3 regions of the Psychrobacillus sp. FSL K6-1415 genome follow, and region 1 is predicted to be linked to each of the others. Evidence: riboswitches for the same ligand, from Rfam matches in the RefSeq annotation. Region 1 holds a riboswitch; each other region holds the start of a gene.

Region 1 (7,899 bases):
ACAAACGAAATTATCGATCTTACTAGATAAAGAAGTGGCTAATTTTTTTCGGTTTTCTAGAACGTGCTCTGGATTTATACATACATGTAGAGCCATATTGCCTTGTTCTAATTCATCTCTATCCTTCATTGTCATCCCTGCAATTATCTTTCCATTGTTTACATACATTTTTATCTTCATATTATCACCTAATTTCACTATATATTAGTATGTTTTGAAAGTATAGAAAATACAACGTTCCTTATGTGCCCATCGTTTATAGTTGACCTTAAAATGTTATACTCATACTATTAAATACATCCATACGGGAGAGTTTTATGTTTTTAAAGCGACATCAATTAGCCTCCAACAAATGGAGTGCTCTGATTATAACAATTTTAATCACTGTAATTGCTAGTGAGTTTAAAGTTATTCCTTTTAATGGAGAGGATTTCCGTTTTGGTTTAGGGAGTGCTGCTTTTTTCTTTCTTCTGTTAATATTTCAACCAGCTTCGATTATCTTCACTGGTTTTTTAACAGGAGTTGCTGTTGTGGTAGTACGAATCGGAGAAGATATGTTATTTACTAGTAACCCTTTTTGGTGGGTTCTCGAAAATCATTTGCCAGCATTTTTGTTTTATTTTCTATTTGCAGTTGGTTTAAGTGTTATACCGATAGATAGATTTAAAACTGCACCTCTTTTACTTGGTGCGATTGCTACAGTACTCGAGTTTACGGCGAATAGTATGGAGTATTTTGTTCGTTATTTATTATTAAATCATGTGAGTTTTGAGTTTCGAGAATGGGTATTACTCGCGTTAGTAGCCATTTTTCGAAGCTATTTTGTAGTGGGCTTATATAGTTCAATTACAATAATGGAACATAACAAGCGTATGCGGGAGATGCTGAAGGTTGGCTCAAATCTATACGCAGAAACACTCTATTTACAGAAATCGATGAATCATATTGAACAAATTACTGCATCTAGCTATGATTTATATCGTCAGCTAAAAAAACATGAATATCATTCTTTAAGTGTCCAAGCACTTCATATTGCACAGGAAATCCATGAGGTGAAAAAGGATTCACAACGTATTTTGGCGGGAATGGAGAAAATTACAAAGACAAAAAGGGGAGAGTATTACTTTCTCTCAGAGGTACTCGAACTTGTTATTCATGCCAATGAAAAATATAGTGAATTGCTAAAAAAGCAAGTTGCCATTCATTCTGCTATTTCAATTGATTTTGAAACAGAGAAGCAAGTTCCATTATTGGCATTATTGAATAATGTGGTTGCGAATGCAGTGGAAGCAATTTTAATTAACGGAGAAATTAATATAAATGTGTATGAGGAGTCTCAAAATATATGGTTTGTTATTCGAGATACTGGCGAAGGTATCTCACAGGAAGATCAAGCAATTGTATTTGAACCAGGCTATACGACTAAGTTTAATGATCAGGGAGTAGCTGCAACAGGTATTGGGCTATCCCACACTCAAGAAATTGTACATATATTGGAAGGGAATATACTAATTGAATCTCTTGAAAATGGTGTTGTTTTCAATATTAATATTCCAACAAAAAACTTAAGAAGGTGAGGGAGGAACACTGCGATATTATATTGTAGATGATGATGCAGCTAGCAGATTGATGCTTAAAAAAATTATAACAGAGGGAGAGTTGGGGTTAGTTATTGGCGAAGCGGAAAATGGGGGGGAATGTATATCACCCATTCTCACAACAGAACCAGATGTTGTTCTCATCGATTTTCTAATGCCCAAATTAGATGGACTTGAAACGATTGAACAATTGAAAAACACGGGATTTAAAGGGCAATTCATAATGATTTCTCAAGTCGTCAATAAAGAGATGGTAGGAGAAGCATATATAAAAGGTATTGAATTTTTTATTCATAAGCCCATTAATCGTGTTGAGGTTCAGAGTATATTAACGAAAATAACAGAACAATTTCAATTGAAGGATTCTTTATTGGCAATAAAAGATTCCTTAGCAAATATCGTTCCATTAAAACCAGTGCTAAAAAAGCAAAGTGTTAGAGAGATGGTTAGCTCAAAGCTAAGTGGCATGGGGATAGTGGGTGAAATAGGAAGTAATGATCTAATCTCAATAGTGGAAATACTTATTCAGCAAAATAATCCTTTAAATACATTTCCATCCTTAAAAGATATATATGAATCGCTTGCCATGAAACTGGACGCGGAGGATATTAAAAAAGAAATGAAGGCGATTGAACAGCGACTACGAAGAACGATATTATTAGCTATGCAACATTTAGCTACACTTGGGGCAATTGACTATACCACTCCAGAATTTGAACATTACGCACCACGATATTTCGATTTTCAAGAAATTCGAAAGTTATCAATAGAAATAGTTGAGGATAAGTTAAACTCTTCTAAAGTAAAGGTAAATATTAAAAAATTTCTTCAAGCACTCTATTTAGAAGTACTTGAAAATTATAAATAGACTTATGATTAAGTTGCTTCCGTAAATATTTAAGTGATTGCAGCAGGAGTATTGCCTCCAACTACTTTCTTCTCAGTATTATTCGGATTAGGCATCGCAGCAATCGGTGATAAAGTAAAGCCTGTTCAAGCTTTCTTCAAGTACCACCGATGGAGTGTTCTGGGTCACAAACATTATTATGAAATTTGCGCTATTTGGGGTAAAGGAAGTTCAACATAATAACTGTAAACAATAAAACCGGCTATCTATTTGGATGGCCGGTTTTTAAATCTCTGCTTAGCTTGAGTGGATAGTTCCAACGAATTGACCTCTTGAGCTTGTCGAGCAGCTAATTTTAAATATATGAATTCCCTATTGATGTAGGTCTAGGAAGTTCGTTTTCACTTATTTGCTTTGTGTTTATTGTAAAGCTCAAAGACAGGACAACAATACTTGATAGAGTTAACAATATTATCTTTTTTTTCATTTTATAAATCCTCCCAATTATTAATAAACTTTTGTTTGAAAATAAACTGATTTGCTTTTTGATAATATAAACTTGCTGCTTTAAATTTATTATGTTTAAAAAAGTAGTCTGCTAGTAAAATGGAATACTTTTGGACATGTCGTTCATCCTGTTCCTTTTCGAAATAACTTATAGCTTCCTTTAATACAATTTCTAGTTCATCATTAAAATTGTGGTAATTTATATAAATTTGTAAGTGAAAATAATAAGAACTATTTTCTTCGCTAGAGGTTTTTTCTTCTACTATTTTATTTAAGCCTTTCTTACACCATTTGAGGACCTGTTCATGATCAGACTGTTTGGAGTACTCTTTTATAATAGATAGAATTGTTAGTAAATAACCTTCAGCGTTACAATCCTCTTCTTTAATTTTTAAACTAAGCTTATAAAATTCAATTGCTTTTTCATGGCTCCCCTGAATTGCATGCAATGAACCTAGATTTTGATAAATCACCTCCTCATAATTAATCAGTTTATAATCTTTTGCCAGTTTCATCGCTAAATTATAGTTCTTTTCTGCTTCTTGAAATTTTCTCATTTCTTTATGTGCAATTCCTATAACGATGTAATTATCAATTGCTCTTTCAAATAAAAGATTGTCTTTATAAAAAAGTAATGATTTTGAAGCGTAATTTATTGCATTAAAAAATTCATTGCATTTAGAGTAAGTTAAGCTTAGTACATTATAAAAATCAGCTATTTCCCATTCTTCATTTTTACCATTATTTATAAATCTTAAAGACATCTCTAATCGACTTAATGCTTCTTGATAATTTCCATCCAAATAACTATAAAGTCCTAAGTTTAGATTAATGATAAACTTTTGTTTCTCGTCCATACCATCTCTTATTTTTGCAATTACGTTATAGGTGGATTGCAGGCTATCCTCCTTATCATCAAGTATTAATAGGAGACGAAATAGATAAAGGTGATAACTATAATAATTATTTAGTTGTAAAAAATATTGATTTTTATTAGTGTATTTTTGCAAGGATTCTCTTATAAATTTTTTGTCCCTTTTTAATACTCCCATTTTGTACAGTTCAGATAACGATGCAATAACTTTATTTTCCTTTTCACTGGATACTTGATCTATTTCTATATTTAGTTTTTTAAGTAAAAACGTTATTACTTCGTCACTTGGAATAGTTAAATTATTTTCTATTTTGCTTAAGTAGGATGTAGAGCAGATTCCCTTGGCCAATGTGGTTTGTTTCATACTTTGGTTTAATCTTTCCGATTTTATTATATGACCTATACTACTCATTTTCTTCACCCCTTATGAATTAGTAATGTACTAATTCTTGAAAAAAACAAAATATCCTTTTTCAATCGTTCGACTTGAAACGACTGATACTTGGTTGAAAAGCATAATAAGTAGTAGAAAGTTGTAGAATATAGGATTTTTACTTATCCAATTTTTATTAAAATATAGTAAAATTTCATTAAATTAAGAAATTAGTATTAGATATGTATTAATAATCTAAGATAGTAGAGCGTGTTTCCCAACTTATAGTTATTCTAAAAATACTAAATATTTAGTATAATATGATAAATATCAATTAATTTAAATCCAAGGTGATTTTGGAATAGACTGATGGATGATTTTCCTCTTTTCGGACAAGTCAGCTCATTAGAATACAATTCGAAGGGGTTTACTCAACAGGTATATCAACGCTTAAGGAATGGTAAAAATTAAAGAAAGGGGGATAACGCATGATTGGCGAGGGAAACATTGTACAACTAATTGGAAACTTTGGATTTCCCATTGTAGTCACTATTTACTTATTGCATCGATTTGAAAATAAAATAGACGCTCTAGAAAATACCATTCACAATATAGCAAATGTTGTTAACAATAGCATAGAAAAAAGAAAGTAACATGTAACATGGATGAAACTGATATCCTGTTGATTATATAAATTGCTAGAGAAAAAACTCTTTTTAAGAATGGAAGTTAAGCTTATTTTCACTCTGAACCTACGATTTTCTTTAACGAGAATGACAGAAGTGAAAAGTAATCCATACCGAGTGGCTAACTCAAAAAATGGATTACTTTTTTCATGTAAATCATAATATAATTTTTTAGTTTATTTTCCACAATTACTTCTACATTCAAAAAATTGGTTATCCCCCTATTGACGATTTAACTTACCGAATAGATTACGTAAGCCCACAATCCAAAATTAATTTTTCTTATGCAGTAGAAATCTTGTCTTGTTTCAAGAAGGATAGTACCGATAAGTTTATCCATAGGAATTAATTGAATCCAAAACTAGATAGTCCTATCCGAACGCCAGATAAGTAAATAACAACTATGGAAATGTTTATCGATTTGAATCTTTTTAGAAGAATCATTAGCAGTATCTTTACTCTAAAATTGGTATATCTGATCATGTAGCTATTAATCTCAACGTATAAATAGTTTTTTCGAGAGTCAGTTGACAGATAAGTATGTCTAATGTAGACTATGAAACATAATTGAATACGACCTCACTTAGTATAGTGAGGTAGAGGCGCGATATTTAACAGTCCATAGTGGAGTTTGAGAAGCTATAATTCTATGGAGAAGGAAATGTCGCCGAAGTTAGTAATATTTCTCGGTATTACTTGCTGGGTCTGCAGTTAATAATTGCAGGACTGTCCATTATAAACATCCCGGTTTATAATGGTGTGCTATCTCATTTGGGAAAAGTAGAGGATTTGGGCAACTATACATATTGCGACCTGAGTTCATCTCAGGTCTTTTTTTGTACAAGTTGTCTTTTTTTATAGGAACAAACATACACTGATAAAAAGGGAGTAATTAAAATGAAAAAGAGATTAGTATTTATAACGATATTCGCAAGCTTGTTATTATTATTAGCAGCATGTGGAACAGATGCTACTGAAACTTCAGGGTCTTCATCTGATAATAGTAAAGAAGCAGCAGTAGATACATTTACAGTTGGTTTAGAAGCTGGTTATGCACCTTTTAACTGGACACAACTAGATGACTCTAATGGTGGAGTGAAGATTGATGGTAATGCGGAATATGCTGGTGGATATGATGTGGAAATTGCTAAACGAATTGCTGACGGATTAGGAAAAGAACTAGTTATCGTCAAAACAGAGTGGGACGGTCTTGTACCATCATTGCAATCAGACAAAATTGATGCAATCATAGCGGGAATGTCACCTACAAAAGAGCGTAAAGAAACAATCGACTTCTCGGAAAACTACTACACCTCCAACTTTGTTATGGTAGTAAAAAAAGGCGGTGCTTTTGAAGGGGCTACTTCGATTCAAGATTTTAGTGGTGCTAAAATTACAGGTCAATTAAATACATCACATTATGGTGTTATCGATCAAATTAAAGATGTGCAAAAACAACCAGCGTCAGATAATTTCGCGGCAATGCGTGTGGCATTAGAGTCTGGAGTTATTGATGGATATGTATCTGAAAGACCAGAAGGAATTAGCGCATCTTCTGCAAACGAGAACTTTGCAATGGTGGAGTTCACAGAAGGATTTAAAGCAAAGGAAGAAGATACAGCAGTCGCTGTAGGTTTGAAAAAAGGTAGTGACTTAACAGATAAAATTAATGAAATTTTAGCGGAAATAACGGAAGAAGAACGTCAAGAAATTATGGATAAGGCGATTAATAATCAACCAGCTGCAGAATAAAAATGATGTGATACCGGCTGCATCTTTTTGCAGTCGGTTTTTATGTGGAAGGAGGGAAATGTATGAGCATTGAATATATTATTTCGATGATTACAAGTAACTGGCCGATGTTCCTTCGTGGAGCAGGAATGACACTACTAATCTCCATAATTGGTACGATTTTTGGAGCAGTTATTGGTTTGCTGGCAGGAGTTATTCGTACAATTCCTACGCCTGAGAGAAAACTAAAACGTATTGTATTAAAAATAGTTAATCTGATTCTTTCTGTTTATATTGAGTTTTTCAGAGGAACACCAATGATTGTACAAGCAATGGTAATATTCTATGGCTCTGCACTAGCTTTTGGAATAGATATGGACCGTACAATGGCTGCAATATTTATCGTTTCGATTAACACGGGTGCTTATATGGCAGAAATTGTACGTGGTGGTGTCATTTCGATTGATAAGGGACAATTCGAGGCAGCACAAGCAATTGGTATGAATCACTTCCAAACAATGTGGAGTGTTGTTTTACCTCAAGTCATCCGAAATATACTGCCAGCAACAGGCAACCAATTTATCATTAATATTAAAGATACATCGGTATTAAATGTGATCGGTGTTACGGAACTATATTTTCAAGCAAAAACAGTTGCAGGAATAAGCTTTAAGTATTTTGAACCGTTCTTTATAGCATGTATTTTATATTTCGTCATGACTTTTACAGTAACATTAATATTACGTTATATAGAAAGAAAACTAGATGGACCAGAAAACTATAGCATGATTGGACAACCACCACCGCAACTTATGTTAACAAAAAGTAATACTAATATAGATTAAACGAAGGAGGAGAAATCTATGCAAAATGTCATCGAAGTTCAACATTTAAGTAAATCCTTCGGAAATCATGAGGTTTTAAAAGATATAGATTTTTCAGTGAACAAAGGAGAGGTTGTTTGCATCATTGGTTCCTCTGGATCGGGAAAGTCTACTTTACTTCGTTGTATAAATTTGTTAGAAAAGCCTAGTGGAGGGCAAATCATCTATCATGGAGAGAATATTTTAGATGAAAAACACGATATCCATGCTTACAGAAAAAAGTTAGGAATGGTTTTCCAACAATTTAACTTATTCAACAACCATAACGTGCTGAGCAACTGTATGGTTGGACAAGTAAAAGTGTTAAAACGCTCTAAAGAAGATGCCGAAAAAATTGCTTTAAAATACTTAAAAGTAGTTGGAATGGATCATTATGTAAACGCTAAACCTAAGCAATTA
Region 2 (7,899 bases), 1.2 Mb from region 1:
AATTCAACCAATAAAAAATAGCTTAAAGTGGATTAAAGAAACACCTGATAATTTTCAATTTGTGGTGAAGTGTTATCAGGGAATAACTGGTCATTTGCGTGGAGATTTTCCTTTTAGTTCGCTCGAGGAAATGTTTGAATTGTATCGACAGTCGATTTTGCCATTTAAAGAAGCAGGGAAATTATCGATGATACTTGCTCAATTTCCACCTTGGTTCCAATGCAATAAGGAAAGCGTACAATATATACGGAAAGTTAGAGAAGAGTTAAAGGATTTCGATGTGGTTGTTGAGTTTCGACATCAATCCTGGTATGCTCCTGAATACAAAGCTTCCACACTCCAGTTTTTGAGGGAGAATCATCTTCATCATAGTGTTTGCGATGAACCACAGGCTGGTGAGGGGAGTATACCTTTAGTTCCTATTGCAACAACAAACAAGGTACTCGTAAGACTGCATGGCAGAAATACATATGGATGGGTGAATCCAGGCAATAACGTTAAGTGGAGAGAAGTAAGGTACTTATATGATTATAATAATGAAGAACTTTCTTCTATTAAAAATGTTTGTGAGGATTTAGAGAAACAAGCAACTGAGGTTATTGTCTTATTTAATAATAACTCTGGTGGCCATGCGGCAAGCAATGCAAAAACATTCCAGCACATGCTAGGAATAGATTTTGAAGGGCTTGCTCCAAAACAATTAGATTTATTTGAAGGAGATTTTTAAATGGAATGGCTTATACTTGCAGTTAGTGGTCTTTTCTCAGGAATTGTCGGTGCTTTGGTTGGTCTTGGTGGAGGGGTTATTCTAGTACCTGCTACACTGTTTTTTGGAGCGACTCTTGGCTTGATACCAAATATTACACCTCAGAGTGTTGTGGGCTTATCTGTTATTATGATGATATTCACAGGATTGTCCTCTACACTATCTTATATGAAGAACAAAACGGTCGACTTTAGAAGTGGGTTTATTTTCTTTATTGGTAGTATTCCTGGGACAATATTAGGGGCGTTTGTGAATAAGGGCTTGGATTTACCTTCTTTTAACTTATATTTTGGTATTTTACTTGTTATCTTATCCACTTTGTTATTAGTTCGAGATCGTTTAAAGCCAGTTCGATGGTTTGTGGAAAATGGGAAAAAGAAAACCTTTAATGATGGAAATAATTCATATGTTTACGGATATCCAATTTGGTTTGCATTATTATTAACTTTTGGCGTTGGATTTGCATCAGGTCTATTTGGTATAGGCGGAGGTTCTATTATCGTACCAGCAATGATTTTATTATTCCTATTCCCCCCACATGTAGCAGTTGGTACATCTATGTTTATGGTATTCTTATCAGCAATGGTAAACTCTGTTACGCATATATCATTAGGCAATGTACCTTGGTTGTATACTATTCCAGTAATTCCTGCTGCATATATTGGAGCAAAAATAGGAGCAAAGCTAAACAAAAAGCTGAATTCTGATACACTTGTTTTGGCTTTACGTATTGTACTTCTATTATTAGGTATACGTTCTATTTTAGATGGACTACTTTAACTTTATTCATCTCTATAAGTAGTGAGATGTATGCAAAGTATATACAAGTGACAGTGATGGTTCACAAACTAATGGTCTTTGGCGGATGTAACTATTTTTAAAGAAATTATCGAGCGAGCTCAATAAAAATCTGGACGCAAATATGCCAATTCTTATTTGATTAAGGTGGGTGAAGAATGAGAGAGACGATTTATATATACCATACAAATGACTTACATAGTCATCTAGAAAATTGGCCAATTATTCATCAATTTCTCAATGATAGACGGAAAAACCATAGTTCAGAAGCTTCCTATTTAACGTTAGATATTGGGGATCATTTGGATCGGTCTAATATATTTACAGAAGGTACTCTTGGTAAGGGAAATGTACAACTGTTAAATGACGCTCAATATGATTATGTAACGATTGGGAACAACGAGGGAATCACCTTAAGTCATAATGACTTGGAAGCGTTATACATAGATGCTAATTTTGAAGTGATCGTATCCAATTTTACTGATTTGGAAGGGAATATTCCTACATGGGTATTACCATATAAAATACATGTGACACCAACAGGCATTAAAATAGGAATTGTTGCGGCAACTGCAGATTATGGCATTTATTATGAAAAGTTAGGTTGGCATGTTCAAGATCCGATTCCACGTCTGAAAGAGGTATGTACTATACTTCGTCCACAAGTGGATGTACTTATTTGTATGTCTCACTTAGGCATGTCACAGGATGAAATAATTTCTTTGGAAATTCCACAAGTAGACTTAGTTTTGGGGTCACATACACATCACGCCTTTGAAGAAGGTAAGGTAATAGGGAATTCGTTGCAAGCAGCGACAGGTAAATTTGGTATGAATGTTGGACTTGTAACGTTGGAGTTTGATCATGTGAAAAGGGTTATCCAATCTAAGAAAGCGGTATTAATTCGAACAGAAACACTGCCAGTTCCCTCTAACGCAAATGATACGCAGTTAGCTTGGGAAAATGAAGGAATAGCTGAAATGTCTAGTATTGCTTTCTACAATCCTTCCAGATTAAAGAAGGAATGGTTTATGGAATCCGATTTATCTCATTTTTTTGGAAAAGCATTACTTTCCTTTACTAATGCAAACTGTGCAATGTTTCCGGCGGGTATCTTCTTAAAGGATCTTCATCAAGGGTCAATTACTGCAAGTGACTTACACCAATGTTTGCCTCACCCGATTAATCCGTGTGTTATTACATTAACTGGAGCAGAGCTACTCGAGGTTATTCGTACGGGAAAAAATGAAAAATGGCCAAAGCTTGAAGTAAAGGGGCTAGGGTTCAGAGGCAACTATCTTGGAGCAATCCTATATGAACAGCTTCAAGAGCTGGAAGATGGAACAGTGTTAGTCAATGAAATACCTCTTGAAATCGAGAAAATCTATACATTGGCAACTTTAGATATGTTTACTTTCGGTTACTTTTTTCCTTCATTAAAGTTTGCTCCAAAACAATACTTTATGCCGGAGATGATTCGTGATATCGTGAAATGGTATGGACAGCAAGAAAAAAATGAATATAAGTCATGAAAGTCCTCCTCCTTACATATGTAGTAATTAGGAGGATTGTTTTTGTTCTATAGAAAGAAAAAAAAACGATTTGCTTTCTTTACTAATCAGCGTAAAATAGCTATTTTTTTAACTGCTTTCTTGTTATCAGTTGGAGGTCTCATCTATTATATTAATGAGCAGTTGACTACTACCTATCTACAATATGCAGAAGTTCAAACGAATAAAATAGCATCTATGGTAATCAATAAAGCGATTAACTCAAGAATTTCCAATACGCTCGATGTAAATGACATAATCGAAGAGGTTCCTTCAGATAGTACCACAATGGTAACTACACGATTTAATACAGAAATAATTAATCGTGTATTGGCTGATACAAATCAATTAGTTCAGGCCCATTTGGAGCAGGCTGAGCAGGGGGACTTTTCAAGCCTACCTTACTTAGATGACATCGAGTACGATAAACAAACGATGGAGGATCAAGGTGGAGTCGTATTTTTCGTGCCAATGGGGCAAGCGACGAATATTCCCCTTATCGGTAATTTAGGCCCGAAAATTCCAATACGCTTTCACGTCATCGGTAATGTACAATCGAATGTAGTACCTTCGATTACAAAATTTGGTATTAATAATGCGTATGTAGAAGTCAATATTCACATTAAAGTAAATGTACAAATAATCGTTCCTCTAGCAAGTAAAATGAGTACAGTTGAACAGAGTATACCTGTTGCAATGGGGATTGTACAAGGCCAGGTTCCTTATATATACACAGGTGGCGATGGTGATGCAGCTCCATCAATAGAAGTTCCATTACCATTACCAGAAAAATAAAAAACCTTAAAATTATAGTATTTACTGATATACTAGTGGAAATGAATAAGAATAGGTAGAGGCCGCATGACTTAAGAGTAGTTTACAGGAGAATGACAACTGTGATTGTAAACGGAAGGAAGTTATGCCGAAATTAGATGCTGATCGTCGAGACAAATCTAGTTGGGGTTATTTTGAACAAAAATAACACTGTCATTTATACACCAGTATAAATGGAGAGCTACAGAGTATAAAATTTATGCTTAAAATTTTAACTAAAAGCCAACCTATATATACATTAGGTTGGCTTTTTATATTTAGGAGGATTTGTTTTGGAAAATACGATATTTTCGATTTTACCGCCATTACTAGCGATTGTAATGGTGCTTGTTACGAAGAGAGTTTTGCTATCATTAGGGGCCGGAATCGTTTCGGCAGCTTTATTAGTAGAAAGTTTTTCGCCAATTGACTCATTAAATATTCTTTGGGATTCCTTTATCACATCGTTTTGGGAAAATGGATTAAATGTGTACAATATCTTTATATTATCTTTCATATTGATGCTAGGCGTAATTACCGCCATTGTCAGCTTATCTGGTGGAAGTACTGCCTTTGCAGCATGGGCTGTTAAACGTATTAAAACAAATCGTGGATCTAAGCTATTAACAGTCTTCTTAGGAATTATTATTTTTGTAGATGATTATTTTAATGCACTTGCTGTTGGACAGATTGCACGTCCAATTACAGATTCTCATCGAGTATCACGTGCAAAGTTAGCTTATTTTATAGACTCTACATCAGCACCAGTTTGTGTAGTTTCTCCAGTTTCTAGCTGGGGAGCATTTCTAATAAGTCAGTTAGGTGTTATTTTCGCTACTTATGCAGTAACAGACTATACACCACTTCAGGCATTTCTGATAATGGCCCCGATGAATTTCTATGTTATTGCTGCTCTTGCAATGGTATTTTTTATAGCATGGACAGACAATGATTTAGGTGAGATGAAAAAACATGAAAAACGTGCAAAAGAAACAGGAGTGCTTTTTGATCCAAATAAATCTAATCCAGGTGATTTACAAGGTAATTTCCCGGAAAATAATTATGGAAAAGTGAATGATTTAATTTTACCGATTGTATCATTAATAGCTGTTACACTAGCTTCAATGTTTTGGACAGGGTACCAGGCTTCAGGAAAAGTGATGAACTTATTTGTTATTTTTGAGAACACAGATGTACCACTTTCATTATTTATAGGTGGAATTGTATCGAGTATATTAGCAATACTATTATACACTCGTCAATTCAAACAAAATCCAGAAGCGAATGTTGGATTGCTAGGGAAAGCAGTTATTTCTGGTATTAATTCAATGTTACCGGCTATTTGTATTTTAATATTTGCTTGGGCACTTTCATTTTTAATCAATGCACTGGGAACTGGTGAGTTTTTGGCTAAAATCGTTACAGAAAATAATATTCCAGTAGGGATAATCCCATTCTTACTATTTGTTTTAACAGCATTTATGGCTTTCGCAACTGGTTCCTCATGGGGGTCGTTTGGGATTTTACTGCCAATAGGTGCAAGCATCATTATGGTAGTAGAGCCAGAATTACTACTACCTGTTTTAGCAGCAGTTTTAGCAGGTGCAGTTTTTGGAGACCATTGTTCACCTATTTCTGATACAACCATTATGTCTGCAACTGGTGCAGGCGTTAACGTAATTGACCATGTAATGACCCAGTTACCTTATGCGATTGTTAGTGCAGTCATTGCTGCAATTGGATATTTAGTACTAGGTCTTACTGGTTCCGTTATCTTTGGATTTATAACGGTAGTCATCATCCTTATCTTATTTTTCTCTATATGGAGTCTCAAAAGTAAAAGAGTAGTTTAGCTAATCTTAAAATTGGAAGTCTCTGTTATTTGTATGGTTGTTTGCAATTAAATAATATGTTACATTGACAACAGTGTAGTTAGTTTATTTAGAATGGGGTCGAGATGAAATGACATCGTGTAAACCAACGAAAACAGAGTACCAAAGAAAACCAGAGTGGCTAAAAATCAAGTTAAATACGAATGATGAATACAAAGGTCTTAAAAAGTTAATGCGTGAAAATAATCTAAATACAGTATGTGAGGAAGCAAAATGTCCAAATATACATGAGTGTTGGGGTTCACGTAGAACTGCTACATTTATGATTTTAGGAGCTATTTGTACACGTGCATGCCGTTTTTGTGCAGTGAAAACCGGACTACCTAATGAGTTGGATTTGGCAGAACCAGAAAGAGTTGCTGATTCGGTTGTTATTATGAATCTAAAACATGTTGTTGTTACAGCAGTTGCTCGAGATGATTTAAAAGATGGTGGATCTGAGGTTTTTGCTGAAACTATCCGTGCGATTCGACGAAAAAATCCTTTCACTTCAATTGAAGTTTTACCTTCTGATATGGGTGGGATTGAGCAGAATATCCGTAATATTATGGATGCAAAACCAGATATTCTTAACCATAATATTGAAACGGTTCGTAGACTTACTCCTAGAGTTCGTGCAAGAGCAAAATACGATCGTTCCCTTGAATTACTGCGTCGAGCAAAAGAAATGCAACCAAGTATTCCGACAAAATCATCGTTAATGCTAGGTTTAGGGGAAACACATGAAGAGATAATAGAAGTGATGGATGACCTTCGTGCTAACAACGTAGATATAATGACGATAGGTCAATACTTACAACCTAGCAAAAAGCATTTACCAGTTCTTAAATACTATACCCCAGCCGAATTTGGAGAATTGCGCAAAATTGCCATGAGCAAAGGATTCTCACATTGTGAAGCTGGTCCACTTGTTAGAAGTAGTTATCACGCAGATGAACAGGTTAACGCTGCGGCTAAGCAAAGACAATTGCAAGGTGAGGAACTTCTAGCTACTCCAAATAGCTAATGGATGGTGATTAAATGATAGTTGCAGAAGGCTTTACTTATGAGATTATAGAAGATTTTCGTGAGGCATTTAAAGAAGAAGCCTTTTTAGATCGTTATAGTGAAATATTAACTAAATACGATTATATTATGGGCGATTGGGGTTATGGTCAGCTTCGTCTTAAAGGTTTTTTTGAGGATCGTAGTCACAAAGCTACATTTGATACGAAAATAGGGACGATGAAAGATTATTTATATGAATACTGTAATTTTGGCTGTGCCTATTTTGTCGTGAAGAAAATAGGAGTAGCACCAAAAGTAGTTTCTGTAGAAGCAATAAAAGAAGTAAACGAAAACCTTGAGCAAGATCAATTATGATCTGCTTAAGGTTTTTTTGTTGTTGGAAGATGTATGGGCGCTTATCTCACATTTATGGGTTATAGCACGAGGCTTAAGGGCCAATATAGTAAGTTTATGGGCTATCAGCAAGTCCGAAGTGTAAGGAAACACAACTAGCCTCCTCATATTAACTTAATAACTCGCGTAAATAATCTCTTAATTCCAGCGCTTCTTCTTCTGATCTATTAAATACATGCTCCAGATAGCCTGGTTCGTCCACATCATCGGGACCGATTATAGCTGCCCGTCCATATTGTATATCCATCACAAGTACTTTTCCAAAAAAACGAGAGCTTTGGGAAATAGCTAAATCATATCTTTGGGATTCCCCTGTAAAACCTACAAATCGTGTTTTGGTATCCTCTACATCATCGTACAAATAAAATCGTTCCACTAGTGACACTCCTTCCTACCATAGAATTATGGTACTATAGAATAGGAGTATATATCAACTGAGCAACTATTAGGAGGCTTTTCAATGTATTTTGTAGATAGAAAAAAAATTGCTTTAACATTGGCACATATGAACCAGTTGTTAAACATTATAGAGACAAAAAAAGATTGGCAAGCAGATGAAGTATCCAAATTAGCGTTCGAGCGAATTGGTCAAAATATTATTGAATCTGTTATCGATGTAGGGAATTCGATGATCGACGGATTTATTATGCGTGATCCAGGTGGGTACGATGATATTATC
Region 3 (7,899 bases), 1.5 Mb from region 1:
AAACTTTTAATACAGAAATAGAAGAAGGTTTAGTATTAGTAGATTTTTGGGCAACGTGGTGCGGACCTTGTAAAATGATAGCTCCAGTATTAGAAGAAATGGATGCTGAAATGAGCGATAAAGTTAAAATCGTAAAAGTAGACGTTGATGAAAACCAAGCGACTGCAAGTCAATTCGGTATTATGTCTATCCCAACACTAGTATTATTTAAAGATGGCCAACCTGTAGACAAGGCTGTTGGGTTCCAACCAAAAGAAGCATTAGTACAATTAGTAGAAAAAAACGCATAATTCAAAACCGGGTGCTACATAGTACCCGGTTTTTTTAAACAGGTGATAATATGAATAATGATTTGATCGAACAAAAGTGTTCCATCCTACCAGATGAGCCAGGATGTTACTTAATGAAAGACCGACAAGGAACTATTATCTATGTAGGAAAAGCAAAAATATTAAAAAATCGCGTGCGCTCATATTTCAAAGGAGCTCACGACGGGAAAACGCTTCGATTAGTACAAGAAATTGTTGACTTTGAATATATCGTCACTTCATCTGAGGTGGAAGCTTTAATACTCGAGCTCCATCTTATTAAAAAACATGATCCTAAATACAATATTATGTTAAAAGATGATAAAACGTATCCATATATTAAAATTACTGCTGAAAAAGATCCGAGACTGATCATTACAAGACAAGTTAAAAAAGATAAAGGGAAATACTTTGGACCCTATCCGAATTCTCATGCGGCACATGAAACGAAAAAACTACTGGATCGTTTATATCCACTTCGCAAATGTCAAAAAATGCCGAATAGAGTTTGTCTTTACTATCATATGGGTCAGTGCCTAGCTCCATGTGTGAAAAAAATTGAAGCAAATGCTTATGATAAAATCATTCATGAAATTACTAGTTTCCTGAATGGCGGGCATACGCAAGTGAAAAAAGAATTGGTTACGAAGATGAATTCAGCTGCAGAAGCGCTTGAATTTGAGAGAGCAAAAGAGTACCGTGATCAGATTTCACATATTGAACAAGTTATGGAAAAACAAAAAATGACGATGAATGATTTCACAAGCAGAGATATTTTTGGTTTCCATGTGGATAAAGGATGGATGTGTGTTCAAGTATTCTTTATCAGACAAGGGAAGCTTATTGAAAGAGATGTTTCTTTATTTCCAATCTTCCGAGATCCAGAGGAGGAGTTTATAACATTTTTAGGTCAATTTTATGCGAAGTCAGAACATATTAAACCAAAAGAAATTTATGTTCCTATGAGTACGGATATTGACTTGTCTTCAAAACTGTTAGAAATGAAGATTTTCGTACCACAAAGAGGGACGAAGAAAAATCTGGTCGAATTGGCAGAAAAAAATGCTAAAATTGCACTGACGGAGAAATTTCATTTAATCGAAAGACAAGAAGAACGGACGATAGGCGCGATAGAGCAGCTTGGTGATTCGATGAATATTGCACCTCCAATGCGAATTGAAGCTTTTGATAACTCTCATATTCATGGGACTGATGCGGTATCTGCAATGGTTGTTTTTATTGATGGTAGAGCCAGCAAAAAAGATTATCGTAAGTATAAAACTAAAACCGCAGCTAAGCATGATGATTACGGAGCAATGCGCGAAGTTGTACGTAGAAGATATACTCGTGTACTTAAGGAAAACTTGCCACTGCCTGATTTAATTATTATTGATGGAGGAAAAGGGCAAATTGAAGCTGCACGAGAAATTATAGAGGATGAATTGGGGTTAGATATTCCAATTGCAGGTCTTGCAAAGGATGGCAAGCATCAAACTTCTCAGCTTATATATGGAGACCCTTTGGAACTAATACCGATGAAGCGGACGAGTGAAGGTTTTTATTTGCTACAACGTATTCAAGATGAAGTCCATCGTTTTGCTATAACATTCCATAGGCAACAAAGAGGGAAGCATACTATTGCATCATCGCTCGATGGTATAGAAGGAATCGGACCTCAACGGAAAAAGTTATTATTAAAGCATTTTGGTTCCTTAAAGAAAATACAAGCTGCTAGTAAAGAAGAGTTTATGGAAGCGGGTCTTCCTAGTAAGCAAGCAGAGATCATGGTTAATCATTTTCAGAAAAATATATTGTCTTCTGAATAATCATGTGTTATGGTTGAAACAATTTAACTTGACTCAACACAAAAACGACGCAAATACGTGGTTAAAAATTGCTGATTCAAGTTAAGCTTCTGGTGGATGTCATAGATTTTGAAGGAGTTAATGCGTAAACGCAATTCAAAGTCTGGACGCATTTACACCGAGGCGTAATTGAATATTTCACTGTATTTTAAGTGAAGATAGAGGTGCGATTAGACATCAGTACGCAGCAGGAGGAAGGGAAGTTCCTAGAATGGCTGTGGAAAGGGTTTTTCGCCGAAACATAGATTAGCTTTTCCTATTCTATTGTTGGTTCTGCATTTAATAGATGTAGAATTGTCAGAATTTATATTCTGGAGGGCTATCTCACATGGGCAGATTTTTTGGACCGTGTATGAGACAATGCTTTTCACAATATGTGGAAAGCATTTTTTAATCCTTACAGATTAATTAGGGAGCGGATGTTCATGACTAAAATTGTAATGAAATTTGGCGGTACTTCAGTTGAATCAACTGAAAAAATTGAAAATGTTGCTACTCGAGTGAAACGTGAGAAAGATAAAGGACATGATATTGTTGTTGTAGTATCTGCAATGGGTAAAACAACGGATGAATTATCAAACCTTGCTTTTGGATTAGCAGAATCACCATCAAAACGTGAAATGGACATGCTCTTATCCAATGGGGAGCAAGTTACGATGGCTTTACTTTCTATTAGGTTAAATGCAATTGGGATAGATGCCATTTCTCTGACTGGTGCTCAAGCTGGTCTCATAACAGATGATATACATAGAAATGCAAAAATACTGAAACTGGATCCCGCTAAAATTGATAGTTTACTTGATTCAAATAAAGTGGTTATTGTAGCAGGTTTTCAGGGGATATCAGAAGAAGGAGAGATTACAACCCTTGGCAGAGGCGGATCTGATACAACTGCTGTAGCTATTGCTGCTTCTATCAAAGCAGAAATTTGCGATATTTATACGGATGTTGATGGTATTTATACATCAGATCCGCGCTATATCGAGAAGGCTCGAAGGTTGGAACAACTTGAATATGACGAAATGCTAGAACTAGCTAATTTAGGTGCAGGGGTATTGCATCCACGTGCGGTTGAATTCGCTAAAAACTACAAGGTTCCATTACGAGTTCGCCCAAGTTATAAAGATGGAGAAGGAACGATTTTGAAGGAGGAAGTAGATGTGGAAAATAATTTAGTAGTTCGTGGGGTAGCGTTTGAATCCGATATCGTTCGATTAACTATAGAATACGAGGTGCCATTTAACGGATCTTTAGCTTCTATTTTTACTACTTTAGCTGCAAATCATATTAACGTGGATATAATTGTCCAGTCGATAGTTGATGGAGTGAAACCCGCAGTTTCTTTTTCAATTAAAAAGGAATCCTTGGCTGAAACAATTACAGTTTTAGAAACACATAAACAGGAGCTTGGTTTTACTTTCGCAGATTTTGAAGTAGGTCTTTCTAAGGTTTCTATTGTTGGTTCAGGGATGGTATCAAACCCAGGGGTAGCTGCTCAAATGTTTGACCGATTAAGAAAAGAGAATATTCCTGTGAAAATGGTAAGTACATCTGAGATAAAAGTATCAGTTGTCGTACCTCAGCAGCATATGATAGAAGCTGCTAATGCATTACATGACGAATTTGATCTTGCATTAACGCATCAATCAGTACAATAATTTATAGTTTAAAGTACTGTTGAAATTAAACTATCTCAAATAAAATCAAAAAAACAGGTAAAAAGATGCTTGGTTCTTAAAGTTCAAAACCTGTTTCTACCGTTTTCTGCAGACTTTGGACAGACTTATTGCTATATTATTACCGTTTGATTTTTATCACAACGACGCGTAAGCGAGGGAGATAGCTCATCACTCCCCCGTGGAAAGCATCCGCCTGTTTCTGTATCGTTACGCTAACTTTGAAACATGAAAGTGCGTTGAAACGGAAATCAGTAGTATTATTCAATCTTTCAAGCCACATAAACCCTGTGTTTACGGGACACTTTTATATACGCTTATTTATTGAAAAGGGTAACAGGAAAAGTCATTAGCTGACTATCCTGTTACCCTTTAGTTTTAGAATCCCATTTTATTTGTAAAGTAACTAAGCCGTTCTTTTTAACTTCTTCATCGTAGCACTCAGTTAAATAACCAGTAAGCTTCTGTTGTTGTTCAGCTAAAAAACCCGCTTCTAATCGATGACTTCTACTCTGTCCACTTCTAGGTAGATTATATGTACTTAACGTATAGAAAACTGAATCTTTTGTTGTTTTTTCTAAATGCAAAGTGCCCCATCCAGCTTCGTTGAAAAACGTGACGGCTTCTTCCATTGAATAAAGGGGGAATTTGCGAGCTAAATCCTTCCCAGCCCAATATAATATATCTTTTTCATGTTTTCCGAGAATAGAAGTAAGCACATGGTCTCTTATTAACTCATATCCAAAGGAAGTTACATGTGAATGTTCCTTTTCATTCAAGTAGCAACCCTTCTTTCCAAAATCATTATTGCCTATTTATTTTATCATAAAAAAATAGGAATGGGGACCGAATAGATTGTGATTATTTAAACAAATTATTATCCAAAAAAGGTAGAGGAATCCATACGGAAATTCGGAAAGATACCTTGACGCTCTAAAATGATGAGAGTACAATGGATATGTCATAAATACGTAACATGATGATGTGAAAGTTTTGATCACAATTGTTTTTTTGCGATAGTTTTCATTCCTTTCGGTCGGAAATTTGAGGGGGTAATTGTTTTGTCGAATGAGCGCGAATTTTATTGGCGTCGACTGCATTCCTTACTAGGTATTATTCCAGTAGGTCTGTTTTTAGCGCAGCATTTAGTAGTAAACCATTTTGCTACAAGAGGCGAAGAAGCATTTAATAGTGCATCTCACTTCATGGAGAGTCTACCATTTCGATTAATGTTAGAAATCTTCGTAATTTATCTTCCATTAATGTTCCATGCATTTTACGGAATTTATATTGCATTCACTGCAAAAAATAATCCGAAAAACTTTGGTACATTAAGAAACTATTTATTTATTTTACAACGTTTTACTGGAATTTTCCTTGTAGTATTTATCGCATGGCATGTTTTTGAAACACGTTTCCAAGCTGCTATTGGAGCAAAAGAAGTTAACTTTAACATGATGGAAGAGATCTTATCTAATCCGTGGATGTTAGGTTTCTATATCGTAGGTGTAATCTCTGCTACATTCCATTTAGCTAACGGTATTTGGTCATTCCTAGTTAGCTGGGGTATTACACAATCTGCAAGATCACAACAAATTGCAACATATGTAACATTAATTATCTTCTTAGCGTTATCTGTAGTTGGCGTACAAGCTCTTCTAGCATTCGTTTAAGAAACTGTAAAGACGTTCAACTACTATTAAATCGAGGAGTGAGAATAGCATGGCAAAAAGTAAACTGATTGTTGTCGGCGGTGGATTAGCTGGCCTAATGGCAACAATGAAAGCTGCCGAGGATGGCACGCATGTAGATCTATTTTCAATAGTACCTGTTAAACGTTCGCACTCTGTTTGTGCACAAGGCGGTATTAACGGAGCTGTAAATACAAAAGGTGAAGGAGATTCTCCAACAGTACATTTAGATGATACTATTTATGGAGGAGACTTCCTTGCAAACCAAAAACCAGTTAAGGCAATGACAGATGCTGCACCTGGAATTATTAGCTTGTTTGACCGAATGGGTGTTATGTTCAACCGTACACCTGAAGGATTATTAGATTTCCGTCGTTTTGGTGGTACAATGATGCACCGTACAGCATTTGCAGGTGCAACAACTGGCCAACAATTACTATATGCATTGGACGAGCAAGTTCGTCGTTTTGAAGTAGATGGATTAGTAACTAAATTCGAAGGATGGGAATTCCTTGGAATAATTAAAGATAACGAAGGCGTATGTCGTGGTATTAAAGCACAAAACCTTCTAACGATGGAAATTCGTGCATTCCGCGGAGATGCGGTTATTATGGCTACTGGTGGTCCTGGAATTATTTTCGGTAAAACTACTAACTCTATCATTAACACTGGTTCTGCTGCATCTATCGTGTATCAACAAGGTGCTTATTATGCAAATGGAGAATTTATTCAAATTCATCCGACAGCGATCCCTGGTGACGATAAATTACGATTAATGTCTGAATCAGCACGTGGTGAGGGTGGACGTATTTGGACATACAAAGACGGTAAACCTTGGTATTTCCTAGAAGAAAAATATCCGGCATACGGAAACTTAGTTCCACGTGATATTGCAACACGTGAAATATTCGATGTATGTGTTAACCAAAAACTTGGTATCAATGGAGAAAACATGGTTTATCTAGATCTTTCTCATAAAGATCCGCATGAACTAGACGTTAAACTTGGTGGTATTATTGAAATTTACGAGAAATTCACTGGTGATGACCCTCGTAAAGTTCCTATGAAAATTTTCCCAGCAGTTCATTATTCAATGGGTGGTCTATGGGTAGACGATGATCAAATGACGAATATTCCTGGGTTATTTGCTGCTGGGGAATGTGATTTTTCACAGCATGGAGCTAACCGTTTAGGAGCAAACTCATTACTTTCTGCTGTTTTCGGCGGAAGTGTTGCAGGACCAAATGCAGTTAAGTACATGAGTCATCTTAAAACTCATGCTGTTGATATGGACGATTCTATATTTGAAGCTGAACTAAAACTGGAACAAGAGAAATGGGACAAAGTGATGTCTATGAAAGGTACGGAAAATGCGTACTTAATTCATAAAGAACTTGGTGAATGGATGACTGATAACGTAACTGTTGTTCGTTATAATGACAAACTAGAAGCAACTGATAAGAAAATCCAAGAGCTTTTAGAGCGTTATGAAAATATTAACATGGATGACACACAACAATGGTCTAACCAAGGCGCATCATTTACACGTCAGTTAAAAAATATGTTATATTTAGCACGCGTTATAACTTTAGGTGCGCTTAATCGTAATGAAAGCCGTGGAGCGCATTATAAACCAGACTTCCCAGAACGTAATGATGAAGAGTTCTTGAAAACTACTATGGCGAAGTTTGATCCAGCTACAGGGGCTCCAGTTTTACATTATGAAGAAGTAGATATTTCTATTATTCCACCTCGTAAACGCGATTATTCTGCGAAAGGGGACAATTAATAATGGTAACAGCAACTGAAACAAAAAAAGTACAGTTTGAAATACTACGTCAAAATACACCTGAATCAGAACCATTTTGGGAAAAATTCGAAGTAAATTATCGACCAAATATGAACGTTATTTCTGCTTTGATGGAAATACGTCAAAACCCGGTAAATGTGGATGGCCAAGCTACAACTCCTGTAACTTGGGATATGAACTGTTTAGAGGAAGTATGTGGAGCTTGTTCAATGGTTATCAATGGTCGTCCGCGTCAATCTTGTTCGGCTTTGATCGATCAATTGACACAGCCAATCAGATTGGCACCAATGAAAACATTCCCGGTTGTACGTGATCTTCAAGTAGACCGTACACGCATGTTTGATTCTTTGAAAAAAGTAAAAGCATGGGTTCCTATCGATGGATCATATGATCTTGGTGAAGGTCCTCGTATGCCAGAACGTAAACGTCAATGGGCATATGAACTTTCTAAGTGTATGACTTGTGGTGTATGTCTTGAAGCATGTCCAAATGTAAACAGTGGTTCTAACTTTATGGGACCAGCACCACTTTCACAAGTACGTTTATTTA

Evidence for each region. Region 1 has a riboswitch for lysine ahead of MKY60_RS20630 (transporter substrate-binding domain-containing protein). Riboswitches for the same ligand answer to the same signal wherever they lie in the genome.
Region 2: another riboswitch for lysine. It lies ahead of MKY60_RS14060 (Na+/H+ antiporter NhaC family protein); the one in region 1 lies ahead of MKY60_RS20630 (transporter substrate-binding domain-containing protein).
Region 3: another riboswitch for lysine. It lies ahead of MKY60_RS12740 (aspartate kinase); the one in region 1 lies ahead of MKY60_RS20630 (transporter substrate-binding domain-containing protein).

The regions. Positions count from the first base shown of each region.
Region 1 is NZ_JBBOOQ010000001.1:4,178,367-4,186,265, reverse strand. Features, by position in the region: gene pgeF (peptidoglycan editing factor PgeF) at 1-180, opposite strand, end outside; gene MKY60_RS20655 (ATP-binding protein) at 318-1,577, shown strand; gene MKY60_RS20650 (response regulator) at 1,588-2,466, shown strand; partial or broken gene MKY60_RS20645 (cation:dicarboxylate symporter family transporter) at 2,503-2,668, shown strand; gene MKY60_RS20640 (helix-turn-helix domain-containing protein) at 2,934-4,238, opposite strand; gene MKY60_RS20635 (YvrJ family protein) at 4,688-4,852, shown strand; lysine riboswitch at 5,475-5,658, shown strand; gene MKY60_RS20630 (transporter substrate-binding domain-containing protein) at 5,783-6,637, shown strand; gene MKY60_RS20625 (amino acid ABC transporter permease) at 6,700-7,461, shown strand; gene MKY60_RS20620 (amino acid ABC transporter ATP-binding protein) at 7,480-7,899, shown strand, end outside.
Region 2 is NZ_JBBOOQ010000001.1:2,940,181-2,948,079, reverse strand. Features, by position in the region: gene MKY60_RS14080 (DUF72 domain-containing protein) at 1-727, shown strand, start outside; gene MKY60_RS14075 (sulfite exporter TauE/SafE family protein) at 728-1,546, shown strand; gene MKY60_RS14070 (bifunctional metallophosphatase/5'-nucleotidase) at 1,723-3,096, shown strand; gene yunB (sporulation protein YunB) at 3,139-3,909, shown strand; lysine riboswitch at 3,958-4,140, shown strand; gene MKY60_RS14060 (Na+/H+ antiporter NhaC family protein) at 4,221-5,780, shown strand; gene lipA (lipoyl synthase) at 5,890-6,825, shown strand; gene MKY60_RS14050 (YutD family protein) at 6,840-7,181, shown strand; gene MKY60_RS14045 (DUF3055 domain-containing protein) at 7,330-7,596, opposite strand; gene MKY60_RS14040 (DUF86 domain-containing protein) at 7,681-7,899, shown strand, end outside.
Region 3 is NZ_JBBOOQ010000001.1:2,682,423-2,690,321, reverse strand. Features, by position in the region: gene trxA (thioredoxin) at 1-290, shown strand, start outside; gene uvrC (excinuclease ABC subunit UvrC) at 341-2,134, shown strand; lysine riboswitch at 2,325-2,503, shown strand; gene MKY60_RS12740 (aspartate kinase) at 2,599-3,831, shown strand; gene MKY60_RS12735 (YslB family protein) at 4,215-4,628, opposite strand; gene MKY60_RS12730 (succinate dehydrogenase cytochrome b558 subunit) at 4,911-5,522, shown strand; gene sdhA (succinate dehydrogenase flavoprotein subunit) at 5,572-7,329, shown strand; gene sdhB (succinate dehydrogenase iron-sulfur subunit) at 7,332-7,899, shown strand, end outside.